One region of the Ectobacillus polymachus genome, then DNA from elsewhere that is predicted to be linked to it. Evidence: predicted binding sites of a transcription regulator. Region 1 holds the regulator's gene; each other region holds the start of a gene.
What was found. The regulator Rex, encoded in region 1, represses fermentation and respiration genes when NADH is low (regulators of the CRP and FNR family bind a similar motif). The targets are predictions, from matches to a motif close to TTGTGAAATATTTCACAA.
Positions count from the first base shown of each region.

Region 2: a site for Rex is predicted at 7,669-7,686, ahead of hcp (hydroxylamine reductase). Genes of this name have one in related genera too.
Region 3: a site for Rex is predicted at 4,336-4,353, ahead of ACM5BR_RS08920 (DUF3224 domain-containing protein). Genes of this name have one in related genera too.

Region 1 is NZ_JBLREB010000010.1:18,520-29,174, reverse strand. Features, by position in the region: gene tsaD (tRNA (adenosine(37)-N6)-threonylcarbamoyltransferase complex transferase subunit TsaD) at 1-123, shown strand, start outside; gene ACM5BR_RS18435 (ABC-F family ATP-binding cassette domain-containing protein) at 384-2,309, opposite strand; gene ACM5BR_RS18430 (redox-sensing transcriptional repressor Rex) at 2,593-3,222, shown strand; gene ACM5BR_RS18425 (YdiK family protein) at 3,290-3,499, opposite strand; gene ACM5BR_RS18420 (CPBP family intramembrane glutamic endopeptidase) at 3,501-4,229, opposite strand; gene iscB (RNA-guided endonuclease IscB) at 4,611-5,858, shown strand; gene groES (co-chaperone GroES) at 6,163-6,447, shown strand; gene groL (chaperonin GroEL) at 6,490-8,127, shown strand; gene ACM5BR_RS18400 (L-lactate dehydrogenase) at 8,356-9,336, opposite strand; gene ACM5BR_RS18395 (pirin family protein) at 9,654-10,427, opposite strand.
Region 2 is NZ_JBLREB010000001.1:265,169-275,823, reverse strand. Features, by position in the region: gene ACM5BR_RS01295 (PTS mannose/fructose/sorbose/N-acetylgalactosamine transporter subunit IIC) at 1-227, opposite strand, end outside; gene ACM5BR_RS01290 (PTS sugar transporter subunit IIB) at 228-728, opposite strand; gene ACM5BR_RS01285 (PTS sugar transporter subunit IIA) at 766-1,149, opposite strand; gene ACM5BR_RS01280 (class I mannose-6-phosphate isomerase) at 1,174-2,922, opposite strand; gene ACM5BR_RS01275 (GntR family transcriptional regulator) at 3,058-3,804, opposite strand; gene ACM5BR_RS01270 (phosphatase PAP2 family protein) at 4,002-4,664, opposite strand; gene ACM5BR_RS01265 (PspA/IM30 family protein) at 4,816-5,475, opposite strand; gene ACM5BR_RS01260 (hypothetical protein) at 5,478-6,059, opposite strand; gene hcp (hydroxylamine reductase) at 6,294-7,583, opposite strand; gene ACM5BR_RS01250 (MFS transporter) at 7,804-9,051, opposite strand; gene ACM5BR_RS01245 (sensor histidine kinase) at 9,269-10,621, opposite strand; gene ACM5BR_RS01240 (response regulator transcription factor) at 10,611-10,655, opposite strand, start outside.
Region 3 is NZ_JBLREB010000001.1:1,725,217-1,735,871, forward strand. Features, by position in the region: gene ACM5BR_RS08890 (DsbA family protein) at 1-548, opposite strand, end outside; gene ACM5BR_RS08895 (PadR family transcriptional regulator) at 747-1,262, opposite strand; gene ACM5BR_RS08900 (hypothetical protein) at 1,617-2,066, shown strand; gene ACM5BR_RS08905 (CPBP family intramembrane glutamic endopeptidase) at 2,211-3,008, opposite strand; partial or broken gene ACM5BR_RS08910 (IS1595 family transposase) at 3,022-3,315, opposite strand; gene ACM5BR_RS08915 (putative protein N(5)-glutamine methyltransferase) at 3,352-4,134, opposite strand; gene ACM5BR_RS08920 (DUF3224 domain-containing protein) at 4,462-4,857, shown strand; gene alr (alanine racemase) at 5,061-6,176, opposite strand; gene ACM5BR_RS08930 (D-alanine--D-alanine ligase) at 6,169-7,080, opposite strand; gene pdxR (MocR-like pyridoxine biosynthesis transcription factor PdxR) at 7,085-8,533, opposite strand; gene ACM5BR_RS08940 (YrhC family protein) at 9,295-9,525, opposite strand; gene ACM5BR_RS08945 (bifunctional cystathionine gamma-lyase/homocysteine desulfhydrase) at 9,615-10,655, opposite strand, start outside.

The DNA.
Region 1 (10,655 bases):
CCATTGTCTTTATGCACAGACAATGCAGCTATGATAGGTGCTGCAGGAACGATTCTGTTTCAAAAAGGAAAACGGTCGACGTTAGCGTTAAATGCTAATCCGGGATTGCCGATTGAAAAATAATATCCACAGTTTGAATTATGATTTGTGAATAAAGTAGTGAAAAACTTGTGATTAACTGCTGTGTATTTGTGTATATGTTTGTGGATAACTGTGGGTAAGCCTGTGCTTAATGTGTATAACTTAGTATGGATCGCAGAATATCAACATACATATGTGTATATACCTGTGGATAGTGTGTAAAAAAGAGGAGAAGCTCTCGCATCTACTCTTTTTCGTTAGTTTTTATATTCATATATCCACAGGTGGATACATTTCGCTCATTAGCTTTGTAATTCTTCCCATTCTTCCATAAGTGATTCAAGCTTGGATTCTGCAGTTTCTTTTTCCTTATGGATGCTTTGCACCTTTTCATAGTCCTGGAACACTTCAGGTAAGCAAAGCTCCTCTTCAAATGCTGCAATCTGTTCCTCTAACTGCATAATGCTTTCTTCTATTTCCTCAAGCTTTCGCGTGAGCTTGCGATTTTGTTTTTTTCGCTCTTTATCCTCTTCATAGTTCCGTTTTTCAGCTGCTATATTAGGGGTAGGTATTTGTTTCGTTTCCTCCTCTTTCAGCTGAGCAATTTCAAGCGTTTCCGCTTTTTTCTCTATATAGTAATCATAGTCACCAAGATACTCTATTGTCCCATCCTTGGATAACTCAATAACCTTTGATGCAACTCTATTAATAAAATATCGGTCATGGGAGACGAATAAAATGGTTCCAGGGAAATCAATCAAGGCATTTTCGAGTATTTCTTTGCTATTTATATCTAAGTGGTTAGTAGGCTCGTCTAAAATTAATACATTGCATTTTTGCATCATCAGTTTTGCAAGGGCTAGACGCGCCTTCTCACCACCGCTTAAGGAAGAGACAATTTTTAACACATCATCCCCAGAGAATAGGAAATTTCCGAGTACGGTACGTATTTCCTTTTCAGGCTGTAAGGGGTACTCATCCCAAAGCTCGTCTAATACACGTTTGGAGGAGGTTAAAATGGCCTGCTGTTGATCGTAATAGCCAATCGTAACGTTAGAACCAAATGAAATGGTACCTTGAAGCACATCTAATTGATTTACCATCGTCTTTAATAAAGTTGATTTGCCGATTCCATTTGGACCGACGAGTGCAATGCTGTCACCGCGAGTAATATACATATTCACATGTTCGATGATAGGAGTTCCCTTGTATCCGACAGCAGCATCTTTTACATGGAGTACATCGTTACCGCTTTGGCGTTCGATTTCAAAATGAAAGGAGGCTGATTTATCATCATCAAGTGGTTTGGTCATAAGCTCCATACGCTCTAATTGCTTACGACGGCTTTGTGCACGCTTCGTTGTCGATGCTCTTGCGATATTACGCTGAACAAAATCCTGCAGCTTGGCTACTTCATCCTGCTGCTTTTCATATCGCTTCATTTCTTGCTCATACCAATCTGCTTTTCTTTCTAGATATTTACTGTAGTTCCCTGTGAAACGTTTGCTATGCGTATTAGATATTTCATATACCTGCGTCACAATACGATCTAAAAAGTAGCGGTCATGGGAAACAATTAGAATGGCGCCAGAGTAGCCTTGTAAATATTGTTCTAGCCATGTAAGGGTTTCAATGTCTAGATGGTTCGTAGGTTCATCTAGAATCAGTAGATCAGGTTTGGTTAGTAACAGTTTTCCTAATGCGAGTCGTGTTTTCTGGCCGCCGCTTAGCATAGAAATTTGCATGGTATGTGTTTCTACAGGAAATCCTAAGCCAGTGAGTACAGAACGAATATCTGCTTCATATTGATATCCACCTAGATCGCTAAAGAGCTGCTGAAGACGATCATATTCTCCTAGAAGCTTTTCATACTGTTCCGGATTGGTAAATATCTCTTCCTTGCCCATTTCCTGTTCCATCTTGCGCAGCTCGTTCTCCATGTCTTGTAGCTTGCGAAAGACTGTGAGCATCTCTTCACCAATTGTTAAGGAAGTTTCTAAGCCCGTATTTTGTGCTAGATAACCAATGGATACGTCTTTAGGCTTAATAATCTCCCCTGCTTCATAAGACATTTCCCCTGCAATAATTTTTAGTAACGTTGATTTTCCGGCTCCGTTACGTCCAACAAGTGCAACACGATCGCGTGTTTGGACTTCTAATTTTATATTGGATAAAATGACATCCGCTCCAAAAAGCTTCGTCAATCCATTTACTTGTAATAAAATCAATGTGTTTCACCTCAAATTAGTTTGTCTACTATATAATTATAAAAAACTAATGTTTTTCAACATCATGTAAAATGTTGTATAGTTTATTTAGGAGAATCTATCTCTATTATACAAGGAAAGCTTTACACCAATAAACTTTCAACTTATATTCTGTGTGTAAAAGGTGAATTTTTCTAGGTTGGAGGTTTTCCTATTAGATGTGAAGCCAACCATTATTATACGTTCACATGCCTTATATAGCCGTCACAGCATGATAAACAAAAATAGGAGAGAGGGGGATATGATGGATCAGCCTAAAATTCCGCAGGCAACTGCGAAACGACTGCCTTTGTATTATCGTTTTATTAAAAACCTATCGCTCTCAGGAAAGCAACGGGTTTCCTCAGCCGAGCTTAGCGAAGCGGTAAAAGTTGATTCTGCTACGATTCGCAGAGATTTTTCTTACTTCGGTGCATTAGGTAAAAAAGGGTACGGTTACAATGTAAACTATCTATTATCATTTTTCAGCCAAACACTTGACCAAGATGATTTAACTCAAGTAGCGTTAATTGGAGTTGGAAATTTAGGAACCGCTTTCTTAAATTACAATTTCTTGAAAAATAATAACACGAAAATTGCAATGGCTTTTGACGTAGATGAGAAGAAAGTTGGAACCATTATTGGAGAAGTGCCTGTCTATCATTTAGATGACCTAGAACAAAGAATGACAGAGGATGTTAAAGTAGCCATTTTAACGGTACCTGCAACGGTTGCACAGTCTGTTGCTGATCGATTATCAAAAACGAGCATAGAAGGAATTCTAAATTTTACACCTGCCCGCATCAACGTACAGGATCATATTCGCATTCATCATATTGATTTATCCGTTGAACTTCAGACGCTCGTTTATTTTCTAAAGCATTATCCGAAATAATAAGTTTTACATAATAATAAGGAAATATAAAATGGACCGCATAGCGGTCCATTTTTTGTAAGAGTCTTTACTTTTTTTGCTTCGGATTTCTCGTCGCCTGCCACTTTAGAAAAATTAGGCGAATGGCAAGACCAAAATCAAAGGTAGCCATAATGATTAGTAATAGTGTGTATACATTCCATATTGTCGTTTCTACGCTTGTTATCGCTAAATAGGTAAAAATGCCGCCGAACAGAAGGTAGATTATCGCCATAAATATATTAGAATTTCTAAGCATCTCAAAAGCCTCCAATAATTGTGTGCAAGGTTTCGGCCTGCTTCATCATTTTATCTAAGTAATCGTGTAGTCCAATGTTGATAAGAATAACAATGGTATTCATCATAACATGGGCGAAGATAGGAACAATAATTCGTCTCGTGTGTATGTATAAAAAGGAAAATACGAAACCCATGGATGTATAAACCAATAGGTGGCTAAAGTCGAAATGAACCGTTGCAAATATGAGTGAGCTGATAATGGCAGCCACAAAAAAATGAAAGTGCTTATAAAGGGAACCAAATAAAATTTTTCGAAATACGATTTCTTCCATAATCGGTCCGAAAATGGATGTAACGAGAATGAACAAAGGGCTAACCTTGGCAATATCTACGAGCCGCTGTGTATTTTCTGAACCAGGATTAATGCCAAATATTCGCATTTCGATATTTGCTGCAATGGTTTGTGCAAATAGAGCAAGGAAAATACCTGCAAACATCCATAGGATTGTGTAACCGATTCCCATCTTATTGCGGGCAAGCGGATCATCATCGTGTCGAAGTAATAGCAGGATGATGATAAGAGCTGTAACAAAGCTGATAATCGCCCAATGCGCAGAAGCCATCTCAATTTGCACACTTCTGCTATATGTATGATACCATCCAGTCCTTAATAAAAGAGGAATGCCAAGTAAACTGGAAATCTGCATAACAATATATGTAATAATAATCCACCAATACTTTTGATTCAATTTTACTTTCTCCGTTTCCGTATAAATTTACGTTAATAAAAAAGGAAATTCACGTTTTAAAGAGAAAAGAACTAATTGGGTGCTCGAAACAATGGGAGTTTCACTTTATTGTATCATACAATTGTCAACTATCCACCACTTAAACGCTATCGCGTTTTGAAGTGGGGGCTTGAAAAAGTCCTAGTTGTCTAGCCTCAGTCTTTCGTGGGCTCCGTTCGTAGGTTGCATACCCAAGAATGATTCCCTAGTTCTTGGCTCTATGGTGGCCCTGTAACAGTTCTGATTGGGAAGGAACGGTCAACCACATGCCTTCTTGCAGGAGAAGTTGCTAACACCTACAAACATTGGCGAAGGGAAACAAACTCTTAGGAGGGACAAAACATGCGTGTATTTGTCAAGAATGTAAGGGGAGAACCGCTCATGCCTTGCAGTCATCGCAAGGCGCGGCTTCTTCTCAAACAAGGAAAAGCAAACATTGTGAAGTACACACCATTTACCATTCAACTGCTATCTGCGACAGGTGAAACGGTGCAACCTGTCACAATCGGCGTGGACAGCGGCGCAAAGCATATCGGCATTGCGATTACCACGGAAGACAAAGTACTAACAAAAGGAACCATTGAGCTACGTCAGGATGTCAAAGAAAATCTCACACTAAGAGCTACATTACGCAGAAGTAGAAGACAACGAAAAACAAGATATCGCAAAGCACGTTTTCTCAATCGGAAAAAGAAAGAAGGATGGTTACCACCATCGATTCAAAGCAGAGTGGATAACCAAATTCATTGGATTGAAACATTCAAATCACTGTTACCTTCCCCAAAAGTGATTGTTGAAGTGGGAAAGTTTGATGCACAAAAGCTAAAAAATCCCGATATACAAGGAACAGAATACCAACAAGGGGATACTTTTGGCTTTTGGAATACGAGATATTATGTATTCGCAAGAGACCATTACACTTGTCAAATTTGTAAGAAAAAAGGTGGTATTTTGCATACGCATCATATCATGGAACGGTGTATAGGTGGTTCGAATAGGGCAGATAATCTTGTAACCGTGCATGATGAATGTCATCAAAAATTTCATCAAGGAAAAATCAAACACAGTTTCAAGAAACCAAAACATTATAAAGAGACTGCCTTTATGAATATATTGCGCCTCCAAATCATGAATCGTTTAGATTGTGACATGACGTATGGCAGTTACACCACACCAAAGAGAAAAGAACTTGGATTAGCCAAAACACATGCAAATGATGCCATTGCGATAACAAATCCGAAACAACTACAAGAATATGATCAAAGTCGTGAATTTCGCATCAAGCAGTTTAGAAAGAAAAAACGCTCCCTGCATGAAGCAACCGCTAGAAAAGGGAGAAAAACAAAGAATACAAGCGCAAAACGGAACAAGAAAAATACACCCTATATAGATGGAATCTATTTAGGGGATAAAGTAAAGATATTTGGACAAGTAGGATTTGTAACAGGATTTACAGGAAAAATGGGATACGTACAAGATATACATGGACAATATATACAAAATCCTTCTAAATCTTATAAGCAAGTGAAGATGTCAGATGTGAAACGTATCCACCATACGAACAATTGGCAGTTCTTACAAATTAGTTAGGCTATGCCTAACCGAAATTCATCCCACCTTATCACTGGGCTCTTGCCCGTCATGCGCTTGAAGATGGGGATGAATTTCGGAAATACGTTAAAAGAATGACGAAAAGAATGTTTTCAGTAGAAGTGGTAATACTGTTTCAGTGTAGGCTTAAATGAATGGAAGTATGTACCAAAAATTTTAGAAAATTTAAGGTTTTATACTTGCAAAAGAAAAAGAGATTCATTATTATAAAAGGTGTGTTAGCACTCGAATGCACTGAGTGCTAACAATAAAATTTACATATGAATTGAGGAGGTTATTTTTCATGCTAAAGCCATTAGGTGATCGCGTAGTAATTGAACTTGTTGAAGCAGAAGAAAAAACTGCTAGTGGTATCGTATTACCAGACTCTGCAAAAGAAAAGCCATCAGAAGGCAAGGTTAAAGCAGTTGGATCAGGTCGAGTGCTTGACAATGGTGAGCGTGTAGCTTTGGAAGTAGCTGTAGGTGATCGTATTATCTTCTCAAAATACAGTGGTACAGAAGTAAAATACGAAGGTGCAGAATACTTAATTTTACGTGAAAGTGACATTTTAGCTATTATCGGTTAATTTATACATCTTATTTTCGAAAAAATAGGGAGGTACGTAAAAATGGCAAAAGATCTTAAGTTTAGTGAAGACGCACGTCGTGCAATGCTTCGCGGAGTAGATACTCTTACAAATGCAGTGAAAGTTACGCTTGGACCAAAAGGTCGTAACGTTGTATTAGAAAAGAAATTCGGTTCTCCTCTAATTACAAACGACGGTGTGACAATTGCAAAGGAAATCGAATTAGAAGATGCATTCGAAAACATGGGTGCTAAGCTTGTTGCTGAAGTTGCTAGCAAAACAAACGATGTAGCTGGTGACGGAACAACAACTGCAACAGTTCTTGCACAAGCGATGATTCGTGAAGGCTTAAAGAACGTTACAGCTGGCGCAAACCCTATGGGCATTCGCAAAGGGATTGAAAAAGCAGTTGCAACTGCAATTGAAGAATTAAAAGTAATCTCTAAACCAATCGAAGGCAAAGCTTCTATCGCACAAGTAGCAGCTATTTCTTCTGCTGATGCAGAAGTAGGTGAATTGATTGCCGAAGCTATGGAACGCGTAGGAAACGACGGCGTTATCACACTTGAAGAATCTAAAGGCTTTACAACTGAGCTTGATGTAGTGGAAGGTATGCAATTCGATCGCGGTTATGCATCTCCTTACATGATTACAGATTCTGATAAAATGGAAGCTGTTCTTGACAATGCGTACATCCTTATTACAGATAAAAAGGTATCTAACATTCAAGAAATTCTTCCTGTTCTTGAACAAGTAGTACAACAAGGTCGTCCTCTATTAATCATCGCTGAAGATGTAGAAGGCGAAGCATTAGCTACACTTGTTGTAAACAAACTTCGTGGTACATTCAATGTTGTTGCTGTTAAGGCTCCTGGCTTTGGCGATCGTCGTAAAGCAATGCTAGAAGATATCGCTATTTTAACTGGCGGCGAAGTAATCACAGAAGAACTAGGACGCGACTTGAAATCTGCAACTGTTGAATCTCTAGGTAAAGCTGCGAAAATTGTGGTAACAAAAGAAAACACAACAATCGTAGAAGGTGCAGGAAGCTCTGATCAAATCAATGCTCGTATCGGCCAAATTCGCGCTCAATTAGAAGAAACAACTTCTGAATTCGACCGTGAAAAATTACAAGAACGCCTTGCAAAATTAGCTGGCGGCGTAGCAGTAATTAAAGTAGGTGCTGCTACTGAAACAGAATTAAAAGAACGCAAACTTCGCATTGAAGATGCATTAAACTCTACTCGTGCTGCAGTGGAAGAAGGTATTGTAGCCGGTGGTGGTACTGCATTAATGAATATCTATGGTAAAGTAGCTTCTATCGATGCAGCTGGCGACGAAGCAACAGGCGTAAACATCGTTCTTCGTGCATTAGAAGAACCAGTACGTCAAATCGCTATTAACGCTGGCCTAGAAGGCTCTGTAGTCGTTGAACACTTGAAAAACGAAGCAGTAGGCAGAGGCTTTAATGCTGCTACTGGCGAATGGGTTAACATGTTAGAAGCTGGTATCGTGGATCCTACTAAGGTTACTCGTTCCGCTCTTCAAAACGCAGCATCTGTTGCAGCAATGTTCTTAACAACTGAAGCTGTAGTTGCTGACAAGCCAGAACCAGCTGGCGCTGGAATGCCTGACATGTCCGGAATGGGCGGCATGGGTGGAATGGGCGGCATGATGTAATAATGCCCTCAAAGCCTTGATATAAAAGGTTTTTTGAGTGAAATGCTAACATCGAGGATTTTAACGGAGGCTTCTCATAAGTTGAGCAAACTTGTGGGAAGCTTCTTTTTTCATTTCTTGCGTTACGTGGAGATAAACATTTATGATGAAAGAAGTTAAATAAAAGACGAACAGTACCAAACCTGTTCGTCTAAAAAGAAATGTAAGTTGTAAACATTAACCTAGAATTTAAGAATTATGATTTCTACCTGTCTTTGCAACTTTCATCGTTTCTTTAATATACTCAGCTGATTGATGCAGCCATTCAAGTTCTTGGGAATCAAGAGCAATTTCTAATTGTTTTTCTACGCCATTTATCCCGATGACACAAGGCATACTTAATGCAACATCTCCATCATATCCATATTGTCCGTGTAATGTTGTGGACACCGGATAAACACTGCGTTCATCCAGCATAATTGCCTTTGCTAGTGTAATAGCAGCTTGGGCAACACCTGCATTTGTCCACTCTTTCCCATTTAACACATCATAGGCAGCCTTTACAACTTGTTTTTTGATACCGTCCCGACTCAATGGTTCTTTTCCTTGAAAAACTCGGTCTAGTTCTTTTTCACCAAACCCTTGCACATTTAAGCGGCTTAATACTGGGAAAGAAGTAAGACCATGTTCGCCCATCATATAACCTGTTACACTTTTAGGATCGATGTCATAATTAGCAGCAATTGTTTTACGAAGACGTGCAGAATCAAGCATCGTTCCGGTTCCGAAAATGCGCCCCTTCGGATAGCCGAATTCATTTTCTGCTATGTACACCATGGTATCTAACGGATTTGTTATGAAAATAATAATGGCATCTTTCGTATATTTAGTAATTCCAGTCATAACTTCACGAATTATCTCTGCATTGACAACAGCTAATTTTGCCCTGTCCGGCATCGCATCTTCATCACTTTTTATAATGCTAGGACCAGCTGCACAGATAATCACATCTGCATTCGCACATTCGGAATAATCTCCAGCATGTACCGTTGTATTTGACATATATGTAAGAGCAGTTGCATGTTCTTGGTCAAGAGCTTCGCCATAAGCAACATCCTTATTTCTATCAATGATAGCTATTTCCGCAAAAAGTCCTAATTTCATGGCATCTGCTAGAACATAAGAGCCAACATGTCCTACCCCTACAACAACTAACTTATTTCTGTTCATGGTTTATCCCCCCATTCAATTCATATATACATTTTATCACAATATAGAAATACAGATATTTGTTAATCAGTTATTGATCTATCTAGAAGATGCATCTATGAGCGCCAACATTATGAAATGCTTTAGGGGAACTTATAGATAGTGTATCCAAGGTAGATGATTATTAAGACCACTAGACGGATCTTTATGAGGAGGAGGGGGGAAGGAAAAGTAAAATTTATTCCGCCTGAAACGCTCTTTTTTTATGCATAAAAACAAAAGGGTGCCCCTAAAGCTTAGGCTTTTGGGACCCTTCTTGTTCTAGATAATAATACGATTTATTTTTTATAAAGTGGATAGTCTACTTGTGTAGGTACTTGAATAATAACTATACGTAATTCTTCATCTTTATTTGCAATTAATGTCACATCTGTTTTAGAGTCGGCTTCTAATACAATAAAGTCTTTATGTTGAAATATTGCAGACTCGTTTTCCTCTTTTTCATTTTTCCATATACCATTACCTCGAATAGCTAGGGTGGCTAATGAGTAGCCAGAAGGGATTGAGTGTGTATAAACTCTTCCTGGTTGTACTGTAACATCCCACATTTGCGCATTAGCTTCTAAATGGATAGGTGAGCCTTCCCCAATAATGGTCTTAACTTGAATGTCATTTTGCATGAAAACGGGAAATTCTTTCTCTTTATATTGATTATACGTAGGTTCTCTTTTAATCGCTTCATTTATATATGGTTCAAACCATATTTGAAAACCCTCCATATTGGGTCCGACAAATCCTTCTTTATGATATACACCTGAACCAGTTTGCATTACTTGTGCTCCCCCAGGTCCAATAACACTATTCGTACCCAATGAATCACCGTGTTCGGATTTACCCTGTAGTACATAGGTTACAATTTCAAATGCCTGGTGAGGATGCAAGGGAATAAATCCTGCTTTTTCAGCATGAGCCCAAGACCAGTAAAATAAAGGACCTACACGTTTAACTTCGGAATACTCATGTGGAAATGCAATCGGCTTTTGTTCGGTTATTTTTCCACCATCAAATGCACCTATTCCTTGTTGATCTGGTGAATACACTTTACTTTTCATTGTTAATTCCCCCTAACAGACAATGTTATTTATCTTCAAATAAAAAATCTTAAATTAAAGATATTTAACAAAAATAGTAGACAAGCTAAGATTATACTTGTATTTCTTCTAGGGTTTTATTCTTTTTTTTATAATATCTTTAATTCAAGATAAATTCTATGCTTTTTGTTTTTGTCTGTCAATACGTAGGATACAATTTTAATTATGATTACTGATTCACTTTCCATT
Region 2 (10,655 bases), on a different contig from region 1:
GTTCCTCCAGTTGAAATTGTAGCAATAAATGCGGCCTGTACAGCTACACCTAAAATAATACCTGTTGTCACATCACCTAAAATGATTCCGATAATGAGCCCGGCAACAAGCGGTCTTCCTACCACATAATATCCACCTGTAACCCCCATAAGCCATGGGGAGGAAACAGATCCCAAGTAACAGAAGATACCAATTAATAATGCCTGAATAAACAATGTAACATCCATCTATTTCTCCTCCCCTTTATACAGCGTTTTCAATTTTCCCCACTTAACAGGTGTTTCTTCTGGAACTAATTGAAAAATGATGTTAATTCCTTTATTTTGAAGATAATCGAAGGCTTCTTTTTCTTCTTCCGTAATCGAAACATTTTTTCCAATCGTTTGCGTAGTCCCTCTTGCACTCATTGGCCCTACATTCAATTCAGTACCAAAATCACCGCCAAGTTCGATTAATTTTTTAAGTGTAACGGGTGATTTAACAATGACAAAGTAGCTGTTTTTCGCTTGTTTTGCTTTATTAACTTTTTCAACACCTTCTTCTGCTGTATAAACCCCTACCTTTATGTTACTAGGAGCTGCATGTTTAAAAATTTCCTTTTGTAATGGATCAAGTGCAATCTTATCATCAATAACCAATATTCCATTACATGGTTTCAATTTTGACCATCTTGCTACAATTTGTCCGTGAATTACTCGATCATCAATTCTTACAAAAGATATTGGCATACAATTTCCTCCTCAAATTCTCAGTAGTAGTTAAGCATTAGTTTGATATTGATAGTTGACCTGTTTCAATCACAAGCTTACGTAATTCCTCTAGACACAATGACTGCAGCTGCATATATACTTCTACAAACATCGGCAAATTGACACCAGCTACGATTTTTACCACATCTTGATTCATAAGAAAATGCTTCATTGATTCATTGTAAGGTGTCCCCCCTTTCAAATCGCACAGTATTAATATTTCATCATAATCATCTTTTAAGTCACTTATGAGCTTGTCCATGGATTCAGAAAACTTCGTTATCCCTTCTCCATCTAAAGATAGGCTAAATGTATTCTCTAACTTTCCAACAAGCATTTCTGCTGTTTCCAATAAACCTTTACATAAAGCTCCATGACTCGTTACGATAAGCGCTTTCATTTCTATTCACACTCCTAGAAGATTCTAAACTCTCACATATGCTTGTATAACTGCAATCGTATTCCCTTCTGCTTTCCCATATGGACGAATGGTATATTCTTTTACATTTTCAGGGATAAAGAAAGTTTCTGCATAATGAACAATAAATGGTTCAAAATTATCAGTTGGGCTTTCAATAATAGCTTCTTCACCTTCTACAAGATTCAATACGTGCACACTTCCATTTGTTTGATGGTATGTTTTTTTCGAAAACCAATGTCTTCTTGTTTCAATAAACTCTCGTTCGTGAAGACCCGTTTTTTCTTCCATCCATCCTTCTTCTTCTTTCATTGTTTCCATTCGATTGATCAAGTTTTCTTCTACCCATTTTGTGTCTCTGTCCCACTGAATGACTTTCTCGCCATGCTCTAAGTGAATCGGTCTTGGTAAACCGTCTAATCCTACTCGATCCCAGTCCCATAACTTAAAGGTGAAAATGTAAGGGGTTGCACTAATCTCTAAAACCATACAATTTTTCCCGGAACAATGAATGGTTCCTGCCGGAATTAAAAAGTGATCATGTTTTTTAGCAGGGAATTCATTCACGTACTTTTCAGCTCTAAAAGACATGAGCCCTTGGTTTGCTTTTCTTAAATCTTCAAGCATCTCTTCTTTCTTAACATTTTCTTTTACACCTAGATATACGGTCGCATCTTCTTTTGCATCTAAAATATAATAGCTTTCATCTTGTGTATAATGCATACCGAAATTTTCTTGGATATATTCTGTTAAAGGATGAACCTGTAAACTTAAATTTTGCCCATCCACTGTATCTAGGAAGTCAAATCGAATAGGAAATTCAGTTCCGAAACGAGCGTGCACCTTATCTCCAAGAAGTTCAATCGGATGCCTATACACGAGATTAATCGAAGGCACTTCAATTTTCACATCATTACAACGTAGATAAAGGCTATTTTCTTCTGGAACACCGTCGAAGCTCCATGCAAAATTTTCTTGACTTCGATCTAGGTTACAAACCTCTTTCATCCATTGTCCGCCCCATACACCTGGATCAAAGTAAGGTACGACACGGAATGGTTGTGAAACGATTTGTTGAAGCCCATTTAAATAAGCTTGTCCACTGATCATTTTCGGATCATTTTTTTCATTTGTATCTAATAGGTAGTCGATTTCAGTAAATAACTGTTTTTTATGGCGGTCAGCAATACGCCATTCTACAAAAAATCCACGCTTATATTTTCGTAAAGTGTCTTCATCAAAATTCTTCATTTTCCAGTTACCTAATTCTTTTGAACGATAACGTTGTTGAATCTCCCATCTCGCTAAATCCGCATAGATCAGAACATCCGGACTGCAAATAAGACGAGCACCAACTCCATAAACAACGATTAAACCGCTTTCATTTTTAGCAATGCTGTCTCTTGCTTTCTCAACGAGAGCTGAATCATAAAACTCGCTTAATTGATGACTGCTTAACACACCAAAAACCCGGTCATCTGTTAAGTTGCGGTGAATCATCTCGGTTATTTTTTCTCCTGAAAAAGCAAGATCATCTGAATGAATAATGAGATCGGGCCGAAGTGGTAAAATAAGACCTTCTAAGATTTCTTGATATCGTACTCCCGGATAACAATCAACCATAAGCACTACTTTCCCGTTTTGGATACCATTTATTGCTTTAGAAATCTCATTTTGTATGTTCTTATATCCTTGCCATGCACTATTTTCTTCCCCTATAATCCTAACCTCCGGAAATTTATCATAGTTCGACATGTTGATTCACCTACTCATTTAAAATAAAGTCATAATGTTATAACAATAAATTTTATAATAAGTATTATCATAATGTTATAACATTTAACTTCTGAGTTCATATTATCATATTGTTATGACAATAGCAATTGCTTTTTAATTTAAGATTAAATCAATATAATAACGATAACTTTCACCAATATAATAACATTCTGTATATTCTACAAAATCGCCTTTTTGATTTTTAGCATTTCTTACTCTTTTTAAAATAGGTGTATCTTCAGACGCATTTAACCATTTTTGCACTTCCTCATTAGGTTTAACTGCTTCTAAATATTCCTTTACTTTTGCTAAAATAATGCCGTTTTCTTTTAATAATTCATATAAAGAACCATAATATTTATTTGATTGAAGAGAAAAATTAGGTTTATATGCGAAATATGTTTTAAAGAAAACTGGTGTTTTATTTGTCAATCCTCTTACACGTTTTAGTTCAAGCACTTCATCATCTGGTTTAATATTTAATTGTTTTGCTAAAAATTGATCTGCTTTTATTTTTTGCACTTCCGCATGAAAAGTCGTGACTTTTTTTCCGGACTCATTCATTTCATAAGTGAAGCTTTTCACATAAGTATAGTAATCTTTATCGGATCCTTTTTGCTGATAATCAAGAACGAATGTTCCTTTTGGACGCTGTCTAATAAGATAATCCTCCCAGACTAACTCATTAATTGCCTCTCTCACAGTAATTCGACTAACATTATATAATTCACAAAGTTCCAGTTCAGATGGTATTTTATCTCCGGGATTCCAATCACCTTCTTCAATTTTCCGTTTTAATTCTGATTTAATTTGAAGATAAAGTGGAGCTGCATCTCTATCTGTATTAAGTTTTTTTACCATTATTCTCCCCCTTTATTTACTTGAATTATTCACTGTTTTTCTAAGAATCATCTATCTGATAATATGTTACATAAATCATTAAGCATTACATAAATGGGAAAAATCCACTTACAATAATAGTATATCATAGGAACATATGTTTTTTACAGCGATTCATCCCACTTATTTTTAGCGTCACCTATTCAGATGGAGTGAAATCAGCTTACTCCATCTTTTTCTTTCCACCCAATCAAGGCAGACAAGGCCATAATACAAATCATTAGCCAAGCCCCTCCTGCTGCAAAGCCAGCTAGCACATCACTTGGATAATGTACTCCGAGATAAATACGACTAATCCCAATAAGTAAAATAAGAAGACCCATAGACACGATGCTACATACCTTCTGAACCCTTCCTTTACTATGGCGATAGAGAAGGTAGGCAATCATGCCATAGAAAACAAAGGAACCCATGGAATGCCCACTCGGAAAACTATATCCTGTTTCATGGATGATAGGATGAATGGTAGGACGCTGTCTTTGAAAGATCCATTTTAGCAATACATTAAAGCCGAGTCCCCCTGCAGCAGCTAAAAATAGAAATACGGATTCCCATATCTTTTTCTTCCAAATCAAGAAAATAAGGATCAAAGTAAGGATCGTGCCAATCGTTACCCCAGATCCCATAAAGGTAAAGCCTTTCATAATGATTGTAATGCGCGGAGAAATAAAAGATTGGATCCAGCCAATAATGGTAAGATCGAAAGTATACAGATCTTTTTCAACTAATTCGGAGGCAAATTGTGCAAATATATATGTAAATACAAGTAATACAATAGTTGAATATAAGAAAAATTTTTTATCGGATGCTAATCGTTTCATGTAATCTGTCTCCCTAATGTATGTATAAGATATGTATATATAGTAAATCTCTCTATACAAAAAGGCAAACCCGTGGGAGTTTGCCTTTCTTTTATATAAATTGTGGATTCGTGACGTTGGGATTTGTTTTCTTTCAAAAAGGACAGTTTTTTTATTTAGACGCTTTTAACTTTTCAAGTTCTTTTTGTACTTCTTCTGCCAACTCATTATCGACTGCTGGCATCTTAGATTGTGTATAGGTTTGTTGGAAGTATTGGCTTGCCGCAGCCTCTGCTTCTAACTTTTGAATGTATTCCTCCATTCTAGCAAAGCCTTTTAATGTATGTTCGGTTTGAAAGGATGCAAGTGTATTTTGTCCTGCCTTTAACACCTTGGCTGCATTTGCTCTAGAAATCAATACAAGCTTTTTATATTGTAATTCCTTATATGTTTCTTGCATTTTTGCAATTTGCTCATAAAGAAGCTCTGTTTGCTTTTTCGTTGCTTCTAATTGCTGTTTATACATTGTCAGTTTTTTCTCTTGCGTAATCTTTTCTTGTAATGCTAATTGTGCAATTTGATCCTCATTTCGATCTACTGCTAATTGAGCTTGACGAACTCGCTTTGCAACCATTACTTCTGCTTCTTCTACAAGCGTTTCATATTTCTTTTCCGTAAATAATTGATCTGCTAACGCATGCTGTGCTTTTCCAATTTGATCTTCTACCTCACGCATATATTGCTTTAACATCACTACCGGATTTTCTAATTTATCAATAACATCATGAGCATCTGCAGTAACAAGATCTTTCACTCTTCTAAATAGTCCCATTTTTATTTTTCCTCCTCATTAATCTTTCGTTCCCATTCGTCTAAGAAATCTGTATGCTTCACAGTTTGAACAGGAGTATATTCACCTTTTACAAAATCGTTATCATCATGTTTAACTTTCTTAAGGATCCAGTAAATAGCTGCTGCAATAAGAAGGATTGGAAAAGTAGACAATGCACCTAGACCCATTAAGGTTAAGCCAATCCACTTTCTAGGACCTTGCTTAGCGCCTCTCCATAACAACCAACCAGTAAGAATAGCTCCTAATGCTAGGAAGAACTCAAGGATAGAGAGACCAACAAATTCTCGTTCATGATGACCATAACCTCTATGCTCCATCATGCCATTTTGGTACATCATACCATTATGGTAATTACCATTGCCTTCAATAATGACAAGCTGATTGCCACCTTGGAATGGAGATTGTTGATATAGGCCTTGGCCTTGGCTACTCATCATGGAATGCATATTATAATTTGCATATCGATGACCTACTATATGTTCCGCAACTTGAAACCCTGTGAATAGCATGATAGCCATGATTGGTACAAGTATGAGCCATTTAAATCTTTTCTTCTTTTTCATGCTCTCACCTCCTCTTACTTAGGTTGTCTTGCTTACGAGACCTATTGTAGATAAGAAAAAAGAAAATATGGTGAAAAAATAGAATCATAAGAAAAAGTTTTATAAAAATTTTTTAGAAGAAAACGAATAGAGCGAAAGCTTTGTTCACGGTTAATAACTCGTCCTATACATAAGAAAGACCGAGCAATCGCTCGGTCTTTCCCTTTTTCGTTACTGTATTTTGTCTAGAATTTGTTAGAGTTGAAGCATTTCCTTCATATCCTCTTGGGCGGTACCAATTAATTTCAAATCAAAAGTGTCTTGGAGAACCTTCAAAACGCCCTCAGAAATAAATTCAGGCGGCTTTGGTCCGATTCGAATATCTTGAATGCCGAGACTGAATAGACCTAAAAGAATAGCAACCGCTTTTTGTTCGAACCATGAAAGAACAATGCTGACTGGAAGTTCATTTATTTCACATTCAAAAGCATCTGCAAGCGCTTTGGCAATTTTAACAGTTGAGCCAGAGTTATTGCATTGACCTAAATCGATATAACGTGGAATATTCGTTCCAGGTACAGTACCATAATCAACATCATTAAAACGGAATTTTCCGCAGGATGTTGTTAGTATGACAGTCTCCGGTGGAAGGGATGTTGCAAGCTCTCGGTAGTAGTCTCCACCTTTACCAGGTGCATCACATCCGGCAATGACGAAAAACCTTTTTATTTTCCCTTCTTTTACTGCAGCAATGACTTCCGGTGCTAAACCAAGTACTGTTTCATGGTGAAATCCGGTTAACAGGGTTTCATCCGAATCCATATTGGCCTCGGGAAGTTCTAATGCTCTTTCGATTAATGGTGAAAAATCATCATTCATAATTTTTTGGACATTTTCCAAACCAGCTACCTCATAGCTGAACATACGATCAGCATAGGTACCTTTTATTGGCATTACACAGTTGGTAGTCGCTAAAATGGCCCCAGGGAAGTTTTCAAAAAGGCGGCGTTGATCATACCAAGCCTTTCCAATATTTCCTTTCAAGTGTGGATATTTTTTCAACGCCGGATAGCCATGTGCTGGAAGCATTTCGGAATGGGTATAGATATTAATACCTTTTCCTTCCGTTTGCTTTAATAATTCTTCTAAAGCAAAAAGATTGTGACCCGTTACGACAATGCATTTGCCTTCAATTTTATTTTGGCTTACGCGAATCGGCTGAGGGATTCCTAGACGCTTCGTGTGAGCTTCATCAAGCAATTCCATAACACGCACCGCTGATTGCCCCACCTTCATCGCCATATCGATGTGTTCTTGTAGGTTAAAGTTTGAATTTGTAAGTGTCATATACAGTGCTTCATGAGTCGTGGTATCCACGAATGAATCTGTGTACCCCAGCTGGTTTGCGTGAGTACGATAGGCTGCAATCCCTTTTAAAGCAAAAATAATCGTGTCTTGTAAACTTGCAATTGTTTCATCTTTCCCACAAACACCAATTACATGACAACCGCCGGATGGAGTTTGCTCACATTGATAACAGAACATTTTATCCTCACCTTTCTGCTTTGTTTGTTTTTAGGATACAGAACCTTTCCGTGATTCAGTGTGATGCTGGTCACACTATTTCAGGTTGTAAAAATTTGCACACAAAGTTATGGCAAAAATATGAATATTTAAGAAAAGAAGAGGATATATATCCAATATTGGACATAGTATCCTCTTCTGATCATAGTATGTTTAACCATTTCTCTATGTATATAGTTGACTATATCTTAAGTTTCTCCAAATTTTCCTGATTACTTACCGACTGTTTTAATGGTAATGTAATCATAACCCCAACAAGGAAAAGAATCGCTGCTACTGAGTAGATTGCTACAAGTGAGAATGATTCCTTCAACACTCCAGCTACACTCATCGTAATAACCACTGCCCCCATAAAGATTGGGGTTAAAATCCCGTTGACGCGTCCAATAAATTCTGCCTCCGTATTTTGCATAATCATTGTGTTTATTCCTATTTGAATACAAGGCATAGCAAGTCCAGACAAAAATTCTGCTGCAAGCGTAAGCCATAACTCCGTAGATAACCCCATCAATAAAAAGCCAGCGCTACTAACAACCATCCCAATCATGAGTAGATGCTGCGGGGCATATTTCTTTGCTGTTGTCATAACAATTCCTCCACCAACAATCATGGCAGCTCCATTCGCCGCCATCAACCATTGTAGATGTTCCTTTGCTAAACCAAGTCGTTCTGTAACAAGAAATACGGTGAGTGGCTGTGTTAACCCCAATGCTAATCCCGCCGCAGCAAAGCCACCCCCAAGCAGGGTCAAGGACCTATTTTTAAGAACATACCCAAATCCATCCTTCATTTCCTGCCAAAGCGTAGTTTTTTCTTCTTGTACACTGTCGTAGTCTGGAGGTAACATCAGAAGCACAGCAGCTGATATTAAAAAAGCAACACCCATAATACCAATAGCAGCATCGATTCCATATTGCTGATACACAAATGTCCCTATAATAGGTCCTAATATCATAAATAAGGCAAAGATCGTCTGATACATAGACATTCCTATTGGAATAAGCTCTTCTGATACATGTAACTTAAATAATTTCATGCCAGATGGCTGAGAAAATTGTGACAATACGGATGAAACAAGGGTCGCAAAGAAAATGGCTTTCCAACTGCCGAATACAAGAGTAAGTAAAACAACAAAAATAGAAATAGCGCTAAGAAAGTCACACCAAACCATTGTGCGTTTCGGACGCCATCGATCAGCAAACGTCCCTCCAATAAACGAAAATAAAAAGATAGGTGCAAATTCAGCCAATGAAATAAGAGAAACTGCTACCGGATTTCCATTTGTCCTCTCCATTACATACAATAATATAGAATAATTACGCACCCAAATACCTATTTGCAGAAAAATAGCGGATAGTAATATTGTACGTGCTACTTTGTTACGAATTAATTCCCCTATCGAACTATTTGAAGTTGACTCACTCTTCATCCTTACATCCCCCCTATTAAATTGTTCCGTTCGCTTACAATATTTCACCTGACTTTACTATATACATGATTTTCATGAATACAGTACATCCATTTGTATCCATTATTATATAATAATTTCCAACACCCTTTTCATTATTACATATTAAGAGTGTAAGTAAAGAACAATTTATTAATAATGAGAAAAAGAAAGAGGATGCTCCACATGGAACATCCTCCTACACATTAGGTATTCGTACGGTAAATGTACTTCCTGTTTCTTCACTTGCTACTTGAATCGTACCGTGATGGGCGTCTACAATCCATTTGGCGATGGATAGACCAAGACCGTAGCCGCCGACTTCCTTCGATCTAGATTTATCAGTTCGGTAGAACCTTTCAAAGATACGGCTGTAATCCTCCTGTTTTATGCCAATTCCTGTATCCTGCACGGTCATACAGAGACTGTGCTTCTTATCATTTTCAATTTGTAACGTAACCGTAATCGATCCTTGATCCGGAGTGTATTTTATCGCATTGTCTACTAATATATAGATAAGCTGTGTGAGCCGATCTTCGTTCCCATACACCTGTAAGGAGTCATCCGCATGGAAAGATACCTTAATTTGCTTCGAAGCAGCCATCGGTTCGAATGTTTCCAGCACCTTTGCTGCAGACGAATGAAAATCAAATCGTGTTTTTACTATCTCCTGTTCATTCGAGTCAGAGCGAGCAAGCGTTAGTAAGTCACTGACGAGCTTTGTCATCCGCTTTACTTCCTCTTTCATATTCCGCTGAACCTTCCTTGCAAAATCACTCGTATGTTCATCTTGTTCCATTTCCAATGTATCAAGAGAAGATAGCAAGATGCTTAGCGGTGTGCGCAATTCATGTGAGGCATTCCCTACAAACTCACGCTGTCTTATATATGATTCGCGAATCGGAATCAGTGCGCGCTTGGACATATAACGACTAAAGTATAAAGCTACACCAAAAAACACGACCGCAAGTCCAATTAAAATGATAAGCAGTATTTTAAATATCCGGTATACGGAAGAGATATTTTCTCCTACATACAGAGTCCCAATCTGATCTTTTCCATTCATAACAGGCTGTGCAAGTATGAGAACATTTACTTGCTGTCCATCCTCACCATGCATCATATGGTGGGAACGTACTTCCATTGACACATTTCGAAGTTTGCTTTGCTGTGGATTCCAGCCCTGTAACGTTTTCAAAAAATCATCATGCAGCGAATGAATCGTTTCGTCACCTAATATGAGCTTTCCTTGCTGGTCCACTACATAGTAAAAATATTGATTTTGTCCAAACGTTATCATAGACGAAGAATCTTGTGCTGGATTCATAAGAACATCTTGAATCACACTTGCTTGCTGGTTTGCTAGGGATTGGATCTCTTGCTTTTGATTGTACATCATTATAACGTAAAGAAGTCCATAGACAATACAAATAAATAGTACGAGAAACATCATAAGTAAAAGGCTGTATGAAAGCGTTAATCTCGTTTGGGTTCGCTTAAACACATCCTTTACAAAGCGTTTTGGTCTTTGTACACGATGATTATGATTCAAGTTTGTAGCCTACCCCCCTTATGCTTTGAATCCA
Region 3 (10,655 bases), on a different contig from region 1:
GCCTTATTCTGACTAAAGGCTTGTACAACTTTATTTACATCGTCGCTGCTTGCAACCTCTTTTAATGTATCCGTTAAAAATGCTTCAGTGAAATAATCCATTTTTTCGTATTTCGGATCTTCTGGTTGCTTCTTATATAAAAGATCATGAAAACGCCAGAATGTAGAATTTCCCAACTCTTCATAAACTGTTTCAGAAAATAGAGCTGCACGTGTAGAATCTACACTAATAAAAGCATAGTTCATAAAATAAAGCTTTGCCTTACCCGTATCTACAAATTCTTTCGTGATTTGCGGAACAATGGTTTCATTGAACGTTTTGCACACGGGACATTTATAATCTCCAAACTCAACAATTTGGACTGGTGCTGTATCTTTTCCTATGTATGGTTGTCCACTGTAATCAATTTTCGCTACTTGTTTAGAAGAAATAGAAGTATTTCCTAAAACAATTAGGCCACCTACTAGTAATACACTTATTATGCCAATGATCCAAAAAAACCACTTAGAAGAAGATGATGCCTTTCTTTTTTTCTTCGTATTTGCCATTGTATTCACCCCCTATTATTTCTACTAGATAATGGAACTGTGAAAGTTTCATCTCCTAAATACCTATGCTTACAAGTATCCTCTTCATAACTCTCAATCTATTCCTACACTAGTCATTATATTTTTAGATAAAAAGGAGTGTCAAGGTACATCCTCTTATTATGAAACTCCATCAAATATTATAATTTTTAATGATCTCTATTTTCTACGAAAGCGATGTATGATGCTAGTAAGCCAACTACATTCAGCTCGTAGCAGGACAAGATTCCGTTCAACCGCTAGATCTACACCGCTGCCACTGCCATGGCTAGGTACTTGCTCTTGATAAGATATACGTTTGTTAAGCTTACTAAGACGCGTTTCCAAGCAAGCTATTGCCTCATGTAACGGCAAATAATCTATAAACATAAGACCTATATCTGTTGGATCATTCGTTTTTCCTTCACTTTCTAAATTTTTCCGAAGAAGTTCAAGAAAATATTTCGTTCCACTTTCATTTACACTATACACTTTTCTAGGAGGCCGATTTCCTTCCTGCTCGATATGAACATCTACATGACCTAATGTACTTAATTTTTCAAGCATATTGTAAGCTGTTGCTTTCTTCATATCTGTCATATTACTTAAATTTTTCTCTATAAACTCATTTATTTGATAGCCATGCTGACTTTGTGCCATTAAAATTCCTAATAATATAAGTGCACGTTCTTCCATGTTCAAAACTCCTTTATATTCCATTCCCTTTATTTTAAAAAATAGATTAGATTGAAGTCAACCCTTCTTTATTCAATATTAGAATAGTCATTATTTGACTAATTATGATTTCTTATTGTATGGTAAAAGTATAATTATTACCACTAGATGATACTGTATTTTTACTACATAAGTAAGAGGAAGTGATACATTGGCAGTGCAAGTAGAAATACGATGAGAGTAAAAGCTCAGATGAGCATTTACAACACAGACGTGTTAGAATAGTTTGGAGTAGTCATACTAATCCTCTTATCAGGTCTTCTTTTTAAGAGGATGTAAATATTTTTAAAATCAAAAAATAGGGGGAGTATTATTTTGTTTAATTTTTTACTCTTTTTGCATCTTACTGGCTTAGCAATTTGGCTGGGCGCTATGATTGTTGTCGCTGGGATATTATTAATATTGAAAAAAGATGTTCGTACATCTGGTGTGAATGAATCCCTAAAGAAAATTCTTCGTTTCTTTAATGTAATTACACATCCAAGTGCATCAATTGTACTAATTACTGGACTCATCATGAGATTCACTTCCGAAGTAGAAGGAAAAGGAACATTTTGGTTAAGTTATATGCAAGATTTTGGTAGTTTGATTGTGTTAGGATCAATTATTGCCTTAACAATTCTAGGTAAGCGTGCTGTGAAGAACCTTGATAGCAAAGAAGTTGCTGCAACATCTTCTAACCTTTCTAAATATACAACTGGGCTATTTGTATCAGCATTACTTGTAGTTTCTGTATTATTTATTGTAACGACTAAATTAGGATAATTATGCGTAAAAAGCTGGTCCAACTAAGACCAGCTTTTTTTCATAAGGCTCTGTTAGACTAAATTGTTGATATATGCACACTAAAACAGGTAATCCAATCTCAACTTGAATTTAAACTACCTGTTAATACACTAATTTAGAAAATTACGAATTAATAATTGCTATCAGTTTTCTTTTATAATTTTTTAAAAATACTATTACTACAATTGTAAAGAACAAAATTGCCCATAAAATACCTTCTATTATCTGATTACCTCTTGATATTACATCTGTTGCCTGTGTAAAAATTAGAACATTAAATAATCCATGAGTAATTGAAGTGCAGATAAGCGATGATGATTTTTCTCTCATGTAACATAGTAGTATATTAAACGAAACCAAAATACAAGTGTGTATAATAAGGCCTTCTATTATATTACCTGGATATATTAGACCAGTAAATATTTGAGGAAAATGAAATATTGACCAACATATCCCAATAAATAAATAACTAATAAAAGTATTTTTTAATATTAATCGACTTTGCAAAAAACCACGCCAACCAATTTCTTCAAATGTCGCACTTAATCCTCCTAAAACAATACCGATTATAATTTGTTTCAAGAAAACAAATACACTTGGAATTTTAACTAAATTAAATTGTTTAAATACAAATCCATATAGTAATACTTGAAAAATACTACAGAGTATATATATCAGTATAATTATAATAATCCCAACAAAAATCCACTTATTAATTTTAAGATTATTTAGTATATAACTAAACTTTTCTTTAAATATTAATGTTGTTATTATTGCTCCAAATGTGGGTAACAACATACTATATGCTACAAAATTTCTATAATCCATACCAACAATTTTGCAAATACTAAAAACTAAATATGTTATTCCATATACAATACCTAAATATAAGAAAATTTCTTTTTTTGAATTATTAACCATAAGTCACCTTCATTTATATTAAATTCGTTACTAGAATTGTACTATGTATTAACATATTTTTAGTTCTAATTATTTCTTTATCATCATCAAAACATTGAAGCCACTTATAATTACTCAAATATTTAGTAGACACACCTTTAAATCTATTCATCCGAATTTTTAATTTGCTATGTAATGAATTTTTATGGTTGATATGATAGATACCATTATTATAATGCCCTCTCATTATTCTTTTATGGTCTAATTTAAGGTCTTTAGCAGATTGGATATAAGATTTATGGCTATCAGTACAGATGATAGAATTATCATTTCATTTATCATTAAGACTAAGTGCTTATTTACTCTAATAACCAGAATTCGATCCGATAATGACAGTAGCGTCCAGTTCCCCGTCTCTAACCACTTTCGTGGTAAGCCCAGCACTAGCAAAGATTTCAAAGGTCTGAGGTGCCTGCATTTCGCTCGTCTCTATCAAAAGATGTCCTCCCGGTGCTAGCCAGAGAAATGCTTCCTCTGCTACTCTTCGCTGAATGTCAAGTCCATCCTCTCCTCCGTCAAGCGCCAACTTCGGTTCATGTAGGCGAGCCTCCTGTGGGAGCAGCTTGATTGCCTCGGTAGGAACGTAAGGTACGTTCGCAACTAGGATGTTCACATTACCTTTAAGTGAGTGGGGCAGAGTGTTATACAAGTCACCTTCAAAAACATGGCCACCGAAATCCGTTACGTTGCGGCTAGCGCATCGTACTGCTACAGGGTCAATGTCAACAGAATACAATTTAACTCGTTCTAAAGCTGCCGCCAGTGCTACACCCACAGCACCCGACCCGCAACATAGGTCAACGATGATATCACCAGAACATGAAAGGGCTTCTGCCTGGTGAACAAGAAACTCGGTACGTGGGCGAGGTACGAAAACGCCTAGGTCCACTTCAATCCGCAAACCACAAAACTTTGCGTATCCAACAACATATTCAAGGGGTAAACCATTGGCTCGCATTTCCACCATTTTCTTGAGGTCCTCTGGAGTTCGTGCCTCTCTGATAAGTAATTGAGTCTCATCTTCTGCGAAAACACAACCCACGCTCCGAAGCCTGTTAATTATACATTTTTCCGTTTTATTGTCCAAAAAGAAATTGAATTTTTTTCCTATTTATCTCACCACCTTTGATAAGCTTATTTATTACCGTGTATTCGTTGAAAATTGGAGATATCCTTCTTCAACAAAATGGCCCTAAAATTGAAAAGCACATTCCTTATTACTGGAAAGCGCCCGATTGAGGAAGATCATTTATTTTTCTTTATTGAAGATAAGAACCCCCGTTACTTTAAGTGTAACATTTCACAAAGTTAGTAAAGAAAAATAAATAAAAATATTCCAATCCTATTATTAATGGTACTTTTTGGGTGTTATACTAGTGTTGAATTACTATCTGATAATGAAGGGAGATTACGCATGGAGGTAACATTTACAGTAAGAAAATGGGATGAAAATCCAGTAGATGATACTAGAAAAGAATTCCCTATTAATACTGCCCATGTCGAATATGATATTGAAGGTGAATTAAAAGGAAAAGCTTTTGTTGAATATTTATTATATTATATAGACTCTAATATAGATGATGGTCACTTGGCCACTTCTAAAATTTCCGGATTTCTGCATTTCGAAGGAACATATAAGGGCAAACGGGGGACATTTACAGCTATAGAGCAAGGAATATTTGATAAAGGAAATCTAGATTCTCCAGCAACAATCATCAAAGCTACAGGTGACTTAGAAAGCTTGAAAGGGTCCTATAATTATAATTTTACAGGTCAAACCAGTAAGATGATTCTAGACTTTAAATTCTAACGATATACCCTATAGTATAGTAAAAAAGGGCATCCTTGAAATACGAGGATGACCTTTTCGTCGAACGAGCTTTTTCAACTATCCTGCCATTTAACGGATTAAAGGCCAAGAAAAATGGACTGCTGAAACAGTCCATCGTTGTTCAATTCTTGCGCCCGATTGCCGAAAATTAAGATAATTATGAATGCTACCTATAGCTTATGTTATTTGTAAATTCTAGGAACTCTTTGACCCAAGTTACAAGCAACTTCAAACGATATGGTTTCTAACATATTTGCCACTTCATCTAATGATATCAAATGATTTCCTTGACCTCCATAAACTACAACCTCATCACCAATATTTACACCCTTAATATCAGTAACATCAATCATACAAAAATCCATACATATCCTACCGAAAACAGGAGATTTTTGTCCGTTTATTAGAACGTAAGCCATTCCAGATAAGCGTCTCGAATATCCATCTGCATACCCAATCGGAATAGTTGCAATAACTGCTTTATCTCTTTCAATTTTAGTTGCTCCATATGATACACCATACCCTTTCTCGAGTGTCTGAATATGGATGACTTTGGTTTTTAACTGCATTGCTTGTTTTAGATTAACTTTTGACTTATTTACCTCTTTAGATGGATAAAGACCATACATTGATATTCCGATACGAACTATATCGTAGGTCATATCTGGCATTTCTATTGTTGCAGCACTATTTGCAATATGAAATAGGGGAATAGAAACTTTTCGTTTCTCCAATTCTTCCAATAACCTTTTCCATCGGCTCTTTTGTGTTTCTGCATACCGTTTGTCGGCTTCATCTGCGGTAGCAAAATGTGAATACACTCCTTCTAGATAGAGCCCATCCATTTTTGAAACGATATCGATAAAATCACTTGCTTCTTCTGCTTGCAGTCCCAATCGTCCCATTCCTGTATCGACCTTGACGTGAACCTTTGCCTTTTTTCCTAAGACCTGCCCAGACTTTGATAAAGATTCTGCATGTTCCATATCAAAAATTGATTGTGTTAAATCCCAATGCACAACATGATTCGATGCTGAAGGAGGTGTGTATCCAAGTATAAGTATAGGTGCTTGAATATCTGATTTTCGTAGTTCAATGGCTTCTTCTAAACTAGCCACCGCTAAATAATCCACTCCACTATCAATCGCTTTTTTGGAAACCTCGACAGCACCGTGTCCATAACCATTCGCTTTTACTGTTGCCATTATTTTTGTTGAGTTAGGTATTATTCTTCGAAATTCACAAATATTATGTGAAATATTGCTAAGGCTAATTTCAGCCCATATTGGTCTATACATCATTTCCCCTCACTTTAAGTGAATTTTCAATGATCAAGTCAAGTAGCTTATTATAAGGAATACCCGCTGATTGTGCGCTTTTTGGCAGCAGGCTATTTTTCGTCATCCCAGGTAATGAATTAACTTCTAACACATAAGGGATACCGTTTTTAATCATCATGTCGATTCGGGCATAAACACTACATTTCAGTGATTTATAGCAAGTCATTGCAGCACAAGAGACGCGGTTATGTGTTTCGGAAGGAAGCTGGACCACCTCTTCAATGGTATCCGCATCATTATATTTGGAGGTATAATCAAAAAACTCTCCCTGATGACGAATGGAAACCACAGGTAAAAGCTTTCCATCCAATATAGAACAAGTGATTTCCTCGCCTTTTATATACTTTTCAATTATCACTTCGGAATCCCATTTGAATACTTCAGCAATCGAAGACTTAATCGTGTCTTGGTCATAAACAATTTTTACTCCTACACTCGAACCGCCTGAATTAGGTTTCACAACTACTGGGTAACCCACCTTATCTATTTCATCCATTTTAAGTTCTTCCATGTTATTAAGGTGAATCCAATCAGGCGTTTGCACACCTTCAAAACGGATGATTTTTTTCGAGATATTCTTATCCATGCATAAGCTGCTGGACAGTACACCACTCCCTGTATAAGGAACCCCGATGGTTTCAAGGGTACCTTGAATGGTGCCGTCCTCACCGTACTTGCCATGTAGCGCCAGTAGCGCAACGTCAAGATTTTTCGCCTTTTCAACTAAATCTTCTTTGTTATCTAGTTGGATCGGTACAATTTCATATTTATTTTTATCTAAATGCTCAATCATTTCTTCACCTGTCATGAGCGAAACTTGTTTCTCGGAAGAAACCCCTCCCATAATTACACCGACTCTCATTTTTTTATCCTCCATAATTATTTTTTAACGTGTCACCTATGATATGAATTCCCTGAATAATCTCTCTTTCTTTCAGCCTAGAAAATCCTAATCGTAAAGTATTCTTTCCACTACTGTCCGTGTAAAAAACATTGCCTGGGAAAAAAACAACTCCCTTTTGATAACATTTTTCTAAAAGCTTTCTTGAATCGATATCGTTTTCTAGTTCTATAAAAAGGTGGAGACCACCGTCACCAGTTATTCGTTTAAAAGGAATAAATTGCTTACAATAATGAATAGCTAATTCATACTTTTTCTTATAGACTGATTTAGCTTTTTTTATATACTTCTCAAAGTAGCCATCATTTAAATATTGATATAACACCGCTTGATCTAATGTAGATGTATGAATAGTTCGAGCTCTTTTCATACTTTCCAAATAATAAATCAAATCTTTGTCTGCTAAAATCCACCCTACCCGTAAGCCAGGAAAAAGAATTTTAGAGAAGCTGCTAATATAAATGACATTATTGCCGAGTCCGGCAAAGGCAGCCAACGGTGCCAGATGTGACCCTGAGTAACGTAATTCTTCATTAAACCCATCTTCAACGATCGGAAGCTGATAGGCGAAAAACAGATCCATGATTTCCTTCCTTTTTTCAGAGGATGTTACGATACCAGTTGGATTATGATAAGACGGAATGAAGTATGCAAAATCATATTCTTTTTTTGATAAGAATGTTTCTAGCTTACTAACATTGACACCGTCATCATCCATTTCAATTCCATCGATTTCAAAGCCATGTAATCGAAAGAGCTTAAGTGCAGAATGATGGGTTGGATTTTCACAAATAACACGGCCGTTCTTTTTATTTAAAGCGGATAAAAGGATATCCAGACCTTCTGTGAATCCATTGGTAATTAAAATATCTTTATTTCTAATGTCTACCCCTTTAATTTCCATGTAGTGAAGCAGGTATTCGATAAGTGGTTTATAGCCCTTTGCATATCCATAGTTAAGAACGATGTCTCCTTCAATGGACATCCGATTTAAAAAAGCCCTTTTAAAATTTTCAACATCAAAAAGCTTTTCATCGGGAGCGATACTATTAAATGAGATCATTTCATTATTCCAGCGTACTCCATGCTTCATGAGATCCAATTCATCTGCCAAAAAGGTTTGCTCATTGATTTTCTCAGTCCAATTTAACTGGATGGATGGGGATTTGAAGATCTCAACATGACTTACAAAGCTTCCTTTTCCTTTTACCGCATAGATAAAGCCTTCTTGTTCCAAATCCACATAGGTCGTTAGAACGGTGTTGCGGCTGATTGATAATAAAGAGCTGAGTTCACGAGTGGATGGAAGCTTTTGGTGCTCAAGCAAATGCCCGTTGGTTATCATTCTTTTTAAATATTCCTTAAGTTGAATATATACAGGACGGCCTTCCGTAAGCTTAAAATCGTTAAACACTACATTCATCCCCTTGTTGACATTTTTACATATCTACACCTATTCCAAAAGGTCCACACAATATGTATTTTTACTGTCTTGTGGTAGGGTGTGGAACTATAAAAATAGTCTAATGAAAAATCCAGAAAAATTATAGTTTCGAAAGAGACAACTACTATTTATCACTTATGTAAAATGTTAACAACTTAATGAGTTGTTAACTGAACTTTAATCTGAAGATAAATAAATTACTCCTATTGACAATTAAAGGATTAATTAGAAATTTAAAGAAAGGACCTCAAACGGGTCCTTATTTTTTCTGATTAACAATTTTTATCAATTAACAGAGCCTTTTTAAAAGATTTCTTCTATAATCAATTTCCTGATGCTTTGTTAATTCCTTCTTCCACTCCCTCAGTTTAAGTCATTTCTTCACAACCTCCAAACTATTATTAACATAAATATCCAGTGTTTGTTTGAAAGTCTTATTCCGTTAAATGGCCCTTTTGTGGAGTAACATACTGGAGTTTTATAACATAGACAAAAATAAAAAAAAAAAAAAAAAATCCTGTTTAATTTAATACAGGATTTTTATCAAACTTTATTTTAAAGCTACAATAACAAAAAGGACCATACATAATATACATATCAAATATGTACGGTCCTTTTATTTTCATATACTAAAACGTTGTGACCCTAAGATAAAGAAGAGACCAACTTTTTTTCATAAAAAAAAAGCAAGGTGCATACCCTTGCTTTTGCTATCAATAAAAGAATGATCATCATTCATTTTCCTCTAGTTCATCTATCCTTTCACGTACTTGTTTCGCACGAAAAAAGAAGAAAAAAGAAAGACCTAAAAAACCACCAACAGCTGTAATCATAGCAATAAACTGTGACCACACCTTTTCTCCATTAGGAACGAGTAATCCAAGCATCAAAATCGTACTTAGTGCTAATAAAACTTGACCAAACCGATTATAATCTGCTATTTTAGTTTGCAAATCCTTCATAACTATCACTCTCCATAATACATAGAGTAACACATTCTAGTAGTCTAGAAGCCAAGGAATTGCAACCAAATACGATATATTCTTCCAAATTATGATTCTAACCCTTGCATTAGGTCTTCGATTAAATCTTCGACATCCTCGATCCCAACCGAAATACGAATAAGCGTATCTGTAATACCAAGCTCTTGACGTCGATCCGCTGGAATAGATGCGTGCGTCATTTTTGCAGGGACAGAAATTAAGCTTTCTACCGCTCCTAAGCTTTCTGCAAGTGTAAAATATTTCGTATTACGAATCAAACGATTTAAGGTCTCGAGGCTATCGACATCAAACGAAATGATAGCACCAAATCCACGAGCCTGCTTACTTGCTAATTCATGCTGTGGATGTTCAGCAAGACCAGGATAATGTACTTTTTTCACTTTCGGATGGTCTGCTAGAAAGCTTGCAATGTTTCGAGCATTTCTCTCATGCTCTTCCATTCTTACCCCTAGTGTTTTTAAGCCGCGAAGGAGAAGAAAGCTATCTTGTGGGCCAAGTATCCCGCCCGTAGAATTCTGGATAAAATGAAGACCATTGGCTATTTGCTCATTATTTACGACAACTGCACCTGCTACAACATCACTATGACCTCCTAAATACTTCGTTGCACTATGCAATACGATGTCCGCACCAAGTGTTATTGGATTCTGCCAATAAGAAGTCATAAATGTATTATCGACAATTGTTAACAGGCCGTGTTTTTTCGCGAGCTCCGATACTTCAGCAATATCTGTAATTTTTAGAAGCGGGTTCGTTGGTGTTTCTAGATAAATTGCCTTCGTATTTGGCTTTATCGAAGCTTGAATTGCACTCTGGTTTGTTGTATCCACAAAGGTGTATTCTAAACCGAAACGCTCTAAAACTTTAGTTATAACACGAAATGTACCGCCGTATACATCATCTGTTAGAATAACATGATCACCGCTTGAAAATAACATCATAACTGCAGTAATGGCTGCCATCCCTGAGCCAAATGCAAAGCCTGCATGACCATTTTCAAGAACTGCAATCATTTCTTCGAGCGCACTGCGTGTTGGATTACCTGTGCGGGAATATTCGTAGCCTTTATGCTTACCTACCGCATCTTG